DNA from 2 places in the Ensifer sp. B1-9 genome. Region 2 is predicted to be linked to the other one. Evidence: riboswitches for the same ligand, from Rfam matches in the RefSeq annotation. Region 2 holds a riboswitch; the other holds the start of a gene.
What was found. Region 2 has a riboswitch for S-adenosylmethionine ahead of ACQ5BM_RS15670 (O-succinylhomoserine sulfhydrylase). Riboswitches for the same ligand answer to the same signal wherever they lie in the genome.
Positions count from the first base shown of each region.

Region 1: it holds a riboswitch for S-adenosylmethionine, as region 2 does, so the genes downstream of both, metA (homoserine O-acetyltransferase MetA) here and ACQ5BM_RS15670 (O-succinylhomoserine sulfhydrylase) in region 2, are expected to answer to the same signal.

Region 1 is NZ_JBCHVG010000010.1:142,632-146,012, forward strand. It holds gene ACQ5BM_RS19720 (vWA domain-containing protein) at 1-422, opposite strand, end outside; gene metA (homoserine O-acetyltransferase MetA) at 432-1,358, opposite strand; SAM riboswitch at 1,420-1,497, opposite strand; gene ACQ5BM_RS19730 (NUDIX hydrolase) at 1,725-2,150, opposite strand; gene ACQ5BM_RS19735 (AAA family ATPase) at 2,147-2,986, opposite strand; gene ACQ5BM_RS19740 (RidA family protein) at 3,265-3,381, opposite strand, start outside.
Region 2 is NZ_JBCHVG010000007.1:364,324-367,704, forward strand. It holds gene ACQ5BM_RS15655 (transporter substrate-binding domain-containing protein) at 1-502, opposite strand, end outside; tRNA gene ACQ5BM_RS15660 (tRNA-Gly) at 645-719, opposite strand; gene ACQ5BM_RS15665 (2'-deoxycytidine 5'-triphosphate deaminase) at 802-1,899, opposite strand; SAM riboswitch at 1,974-2,052, shown strand; gene ACQ5BM_RS15670 (O-succinylhomoserine sulfhydrylase) at 2,097-3,281, shown strand.

The DNA.
Region 1 (3,381 bases), on a different contig from region 2:
GAGGTGCCGGCGGTGCCGATCCATTTCGAGCCGCCCTGGTGCCGGCCCCGCTGTTCGCGCAGCCGCTGGCGCAAGGTCTCCATCAGCTTGTCGAAACCGCCGAGCGCTTCGATCAGGCGCTTTTCTTCCTCGGTCAGGTGCTTTTCCGCGAGCTTGCGTAGCCAGTCCTCGGGGATGACGGCTTCTTCGCCCGCTTCCATCGGATTGACCGCTTCGAGACCGGAAAAGCAATGCTGGAACACCCGGTCGAAACGGTCGATATGGCGCTCGTCCTTCACCAGCGCCGTGCGCGCCAGGTAGTAGAAGGCTTCGATGTCGAAGGCGGCGATACCCGCCTCCATCCCCTCGATCAGGGACAGGAACTCCCGGAGCGTCACCGGGACCTTCGCCGCCTTGAGTTCGAGGAAGAAGGGGACGAACATCGCTAAGCCTCAGTTTTCTCCGGTGCCGATCTCCGAGAGATCGTAGGGCGTCGTCTGGTACATCTCGTTGATCCAGTTGCCGAAGAAGAGATGCGCATGGCTGCGCCAGCGGTTCTGCGGCGGCAGGGTCGAATCGTTGTGCGGGAAATAGTCGTGCGGCAACTTGATCGGCACGCCGGCATCCACGTCCCGGAAGTATTCGTCCGACAACGAGGTCGAATCATACTCCACGTGGTTGAACATGTAGAGCCGGTTGCCCTTTTTCTCGTGCACGAGGCAGACGCCCATCTCCTTCGATTCCATCAGGATTTCGAGGCTCGGCACCTTGTCGATGTCGGCGCGTCGGACCTCGGTCCAGCGTGAGACCGGGACGGCGAAGTCGTCGGAGAAGCCGTTGAGATAGACGGAGGAGCGGTTGAGGTTCTGGTGACGGTAGACGCCGAAGGCCTTCTCGGCGAGTGGATATTTCGGCACGCCGTGGAAATGGTAGATCGCCGCCATCGCGCCCCAGCAGACATTGAGCGTCGAATGCACGTTGGTCGCCGTCCAGTCGAATATCTGCTTCAGCTCTTCCCAATAGGTGACGTCCTCGTATTCCAGCGTCTCGACCGGCGCGCCGGTGATGATGAAGCCATCGAACTTGCGGCCCTTCACCTCGTCCCAGGTCTCGTAGAAGGAGAGCAGGTGATCTTCCGAGGTGTTCTTCGCGCGATGGGCGCCGATGCGCACCAGCGACAGTTCCACCTGCAGCGGCGAGGCGCCGATCAGGCGCGCCATCTGGATCTCGGTCTTGATCTTGTTGGGCATGAGGTTCAGAAGCCCGATCTGGAGCGGGCGAATATCCTGACGGATCGCCACGGTCTCGGTCATCACCCGCACGCCCTCATGCACGAGGGTTTCGAAGGCGGGCAGTGTATCGGGAATCTTGATGGGCATGGGCTTCCACTCGATCAATACAAAAAAACCGGCGGCGATTGATCGCGACCGGTCCTCGGAAATCCAACTTTCCTCGGCCCTTTAGCGACTTGTTTAACGTGGCTGCAAGCCGGCCGGCCAAATCACCACGGGGAATTTGATAGCGCGACAGGGACGCGGGGGTCAAGAAAAACGATTCGGGGGTGCGATAGACCCCTCATTCCGCTGCCGCGACTTTCTCCCCGCAGGTGGGAAGAAGGAAGGTTGCAGCATGCGCTCGGTCCAACACCGCTTGGTTGAACCGGCGGAGCATTCTGGTGATGTCTTGGCTGCTGCGCACGTCCCCTCTCTCCGCTTGCGGCGAGGGGGCTAGGGTGAGGAGCGAATTTACACCAAGTGCAGAGCGTCCCGCATTCCATATCCCAACTGTCGCCCCGCCTCGTCGATGCCGAGCCAGAAGAAGCGGAAGCGGATCGGCGGGCCGCCGCTATCCGGCGTCATCTCGCGGTGCAGCCATGTCTGCCGCTGCTCTCCAGTAAGAGCGACGTGAAAATAGTGTCGCCGATGGCAGATGGTTCTACCGTCCATCCAGTAAGAATAGTCCTGCGTGACGAGGTGCGTGAGCGGCTGCGGTGGCGTCAACCCTGTTTCCTCGACGAACTCGCGCGTTGCCGCGACTTCCGGGCTCTCGCCCGGCTCCATCGTGCCACCGGGCACCTGCAGTTCGATCTCCGGAAAGTCCGGCTCGTCGAAGACCAGCAGGCGGCCCTGCCAGGTGGCATATATCAGCACCTTGTGCGCGTCCGGGCTCATCCGTCGCGGCGCGCCATGAAGGCGAGGCGCTCGAAAAGGTGGACGTCCTGCTCGTTCTTCAGAAGTGCGCCGTGCAGCTTCGGCAGCATGGTCTTGGCATCGGCCCTGAGATCGGCCGGATCGACCTCGTCGGCCACGAGCAGCCGGATCCAGTCGAGCGCTTCGGAAGTGGAGGGCTTCTTCTTGAGGCCCGGCACCTGGCGGATGTCGTAGAAGGCCGCGAGGGCCGCCGAAAGCAGCGTCTTGCGGATGCCGGGATAGTGCACCTCGACGATACGGGCGAGCGTTTCGGCATCGGGAAAGCGGATATAGTGGAAGAAGCAGCGGCGGAGAAATGCGTCCGGCAGTTCCTTCTCGTTGTTGGAGGTGATGATGACGATCGGCCGGTGGCGCGCGCTGATCATCTCGCCGGTCTCGTAGACATGGAATTCCATGCGGTCGAGTTCCTGCAGCAGGTCGTTCGGAAACTCGATATCGGCCTTGTCGATCTCGTCGATCAGAAGCACCACGCGCCGGTCCGCCTCGAAGGCCTGCCAGAGCTTGCCCTTGCGGATGTAGTTTTTGACCTCGTTGACGCGCTCGTCGCCGAGCTGGCTGTCCCGCAGGCGCGAGACTGCGTCGTATTCGTAGAGGCCCTGCTGTGCCTTGGTGGTCGACTTGACGCTCCATTCGATGAGTTCGAGATCGAGGGCGGCAGCGATCTGGCGGGCAAGCTCGGTCTTGCCGGTGCCGGGTTCGCCCTTGACGAGCAGCGGCCGCTCCAGCCGGATCGCAGCATTGACGGCGATCATCAGGTCCTTGTCGGCGATATAGTCGGCGGTGCCTTCGAATTGCATGGTCGTCTTCCGGTTCAGCATAGGTCTAGTGGAATGAATTTGACATTTGAGTCCCGTTTTCCGCACGCGCTCAACTCAAATGTCAAATTCGAAAATTCCACTAGCATCCTAGTGTTACTAGTGGTCCTCAAGATTCCGTCATTTGCTCTCGAGGGCGCTGGGATCGCATGCAAATGTCGGAATCGGACCACTAGCAAAGCGATGCCTATGGACTATCGCATATTGGCTTAATTCGGAATCGATTTGAGAGGAGATGGCGCGAGCAGAGGGGCTCGGCGTCAGCCGCGAAGGGCGGTGACTTCGATCTCGATCAGCATTTCCGGGCGGATCAGGTCGCAGACGATCATGGTTGCGGCCGGCCGGATCTCGCCGAAGACTTCGCCGAAGATGGGGAA
Region 2 (3,381 bases):
TGGCCTCATGCGTCGTCCCCGCCACGACACCGACGGATTTTCTCCTGAGGTCCTGCGGACCCGCCACGGCGCCGGCCGCCTTGGAATTGATGGCGAAGCGCGCCGGAAGCCGCATGAAGGCACGCGAGAAACCGAAGCGCTGGCGCAGTTCCGGGCCGACGGCGATGCCGGCGGCAACAGCTTCGCCCTGCCCCTGCTCCAGCGCCGGCAGAAGTTCCGCATAAGTAACGGCCTGGATCTGGCATTTGGCTTCGATGTCGAGTTCGCGGCAGATCTCGCGCACGAGATCGACGTGAAAGCCGGAGAGCTTGCCTGACTGGTCGATGAAGTTGAACGGCGGAAAGTCCACGGTCGTCAGAAAGCGCAAGCGGGCAAGGCCCGTAAGATCGGGCTTGGCGATCCGTTCGCGCGCATCGAATAGAATGGGCAGGTCCTTGGGCTGTGCCGCCAGCGGCGTTGCGATCAAGGACGCGCAAAGGGCAATCAGGGAAAGAAATCTCATGGGCAGCGGGCCGGCACGTCTCATGTGGCAAGGGGCGGCCCTTAGAACCGCTTGATGATTCATCGCGTACCAAGTTATCCGTCGCGATCGCAACTGGCCATAGCCTCTAGAAGTACGAGGCAACACAAAGATCAGCGGGAATTGGAGCGGGTGATCGGGATCGAACCGACGACATCAAGCTTGGGAAGCTGGCGTTCTACCACTGAACTACACCCGCGAGACTTGCGAAATTTCCCGAACCTGGACGATCTGTCAAGGACCCTTGCGCGGTATCGCATGAGGGTCCCATGCAAAATCCCCTACTCGGCGCGGAAATGCTTCGAAAGCTTCAGGCCCTGCGCCTGGTAGTTGGAGCCGACGCCGAGGCCGTAGAGGCCGTCGGGACGTTCCAGCATGTGTTCATAGATCAGCCGGCCGACGATCTGCCCATGCTCGAGGATGAACGGCACCTCGTGGCTGCGGACCTCCAGAACGGCGCGGCTGCCGCTGCCGCCGGCAGACGCATGGCCGAAGCCCGGATCGAAAAAGCCGGCATAGTGCACGCGGAATTCGCCCACCAGCGGATCGAACGGCGTCATCTCGGCGGCATAAAGCGGCGGCACATGCACCGCTTCGCGCGAGACGAGGATGTAGAATTCGTCCGGATCGAGGATCAGCTCGTCGCGTCCGCGGCTGTAGAGCGGCTCCCAAAAGTCGAAGATCGCGTGCTGCGCCTTCTTGTCGACGTCGATGACCGCCGTGTGGTGCTTGCCACGGTAGCCAATCAGGCCGTCCGGGCCGGTGCCCTTGAGATCGATCGAGAGCGCAATGCCGCCGCCGCTGACATTCGGGCGCTCGCTCGCCACGAGAACGTCGCTCTCGTGCAGCGCCAGCAACTCCTGCTCCGAGAGCAGCGACTGCCCCATGCGGAAGCGGATCTGCGACAGGCGCGAACCGCGGCGCACGACGATCGGGAAGGTGCGCGGGCTGATTTCGAGATAGAGCGGACCGCTGTAGCCGGCCGGGATCTTATCGAATTCCTGGGCACGGTCGGTGATGACGCGGGTGAAGATGTCGAGGCGGCCGGTCGAGCTTTTCGGATTGGCCGAGGCCGACATGCCCGCAGGCAGCGCCAGGCTTTCCATCAGCGGCACGATGTAGACGCAGCCGGTTTCCAGCACCGCGCCGTCGGTCAGATCGACCACGTGCAGCTTCAGCCGGTCAAGCTTGTCGGCGACGAGATGGGATGGGCCGGGCATGAAGCTCGCGCGGACGCGGAAGGCCTTGGCGCCAAGGCGCAGGTCGAGGCTTGCCGGCTGGATCTGATCAGCATCCAGCGGCCTCTCGCTCTTCAGACGTCCTGTTTCGAACAGCGCGGCGATCGCGCGGTCGGCCAAAATCCCAGTGTCGCGGCCCATTGCAGTCCTCTTTCCAGTTGCGAGACAAAACCAAACTCCGGGAATTGACGCAAGCGCACCCAAGCAGTATTGGAGCTTTATCCCGTGGTGATTTGGCCGGTCGGCTTGCAGCCACGTTAAACAAGTAGCTAAAAAGGCCGGGTGTCAAACCGGCCCTTCACGCGGCCGGTTTTTTTGTTTTTGAAAGTGATCGTCACATGAGCAAAAACTGGCGCCCGGCAACGCAACTGGTTCATGGCGGAACCACCCGCTCGCAGCACGGCGAAACCTCCGAAGCGATCTTCCTGACTCAGGGCTTCGTCTACGAAACGTCGGAAGCGGCCGAAGCCCGCTTCAAGGGCGAGACCGAGGGCTTCATCTATGCCCGCTACGGCAGCCCGACCAACGACATGTTCGAAAAGCGCATGTGCATGCTGGAAGGCGCCGAAGACGCGCGCGCCACGGCCTCGGGCATGGCTGCCGTTTCCGCGGCGATCCTGTGCCAGTTGAAGGCGGGCGACCACATCGTTGCCGCGCGCGCGCTCTTCGGCTCCTGCCGTTGGGTCGTCGAAACGCTGGCGCCGAAATACGGCATCGAATGCACGCTGGTCGACGGCCGCGATCTCGCAAACTGGGAAAAGGCGATCCAGAAGAACACCAAGGTCTTCTTCCTCGAAAGCCCGACCAACCCGACGCTCGAAGTGATCGATATCGCCGGCGTGGCGAGGCTCGCCAACCAGATCGGCGCGAAGGTCGTCGTCGACAACGTGTTCGCGACCCCGCTCTTCCAGAAGCCGCTGGAACTCGGCGCCCATATCGTCGTCTACTCCGCCACGAAGCACATCGACGGCCAGGGTCGTTGCCTCGGCGGCGTCGTGCTTTCCGACAAGGAATGGATCAACGAGAACCTGCACGACTACTTCCGCCACACCGGCCCGGCCATGTCGCCGTTCAATGCCTGGACGCTGCTGAAGGGCATCGAGACCCTGCCGCTGCGCGTGCGCCAGCAGACGGAAACCGCGCGCCGCGTCGCCGACTTCCTGGCAGAGCAGCCGCAGGTGGCCAAGGTCATCTACCCCGGCCGCAAGGATCACCCGCAGGCCGACATCATTGCCAAGCAGATGACCGGCGGCTCCACCCTCGTCGCCTTTGAACTGAAGGGCGGCAAGGACGCAGCCTTCGCGCTGCAGAATGCGCTCGAGATCGTTCGCATCTCCAACAACCTCGGCGACAGCAAGAGCCTGATCACCCATCCGGCAACGACGACGCACAAGAACCTCACCGACGAGGCCCGCGAAGAACTCGGCATTTCCGCCGGCACGGTGCGCTTCTCCGCCGGGATCGAAGACAGCGAGGACGTTGTCGAGGATTTCGCCCGCGCGCTGAAGGCCGTCAAGGCCTAACCCCGCCGAAACATACGGCCGCCGCAGCAGGCGGCGGCCGTCGATCCCTTGCAGCAGATCTCCGCGTTACGCAGCAGCGGCAGCGGGAACGAGAGGGCTC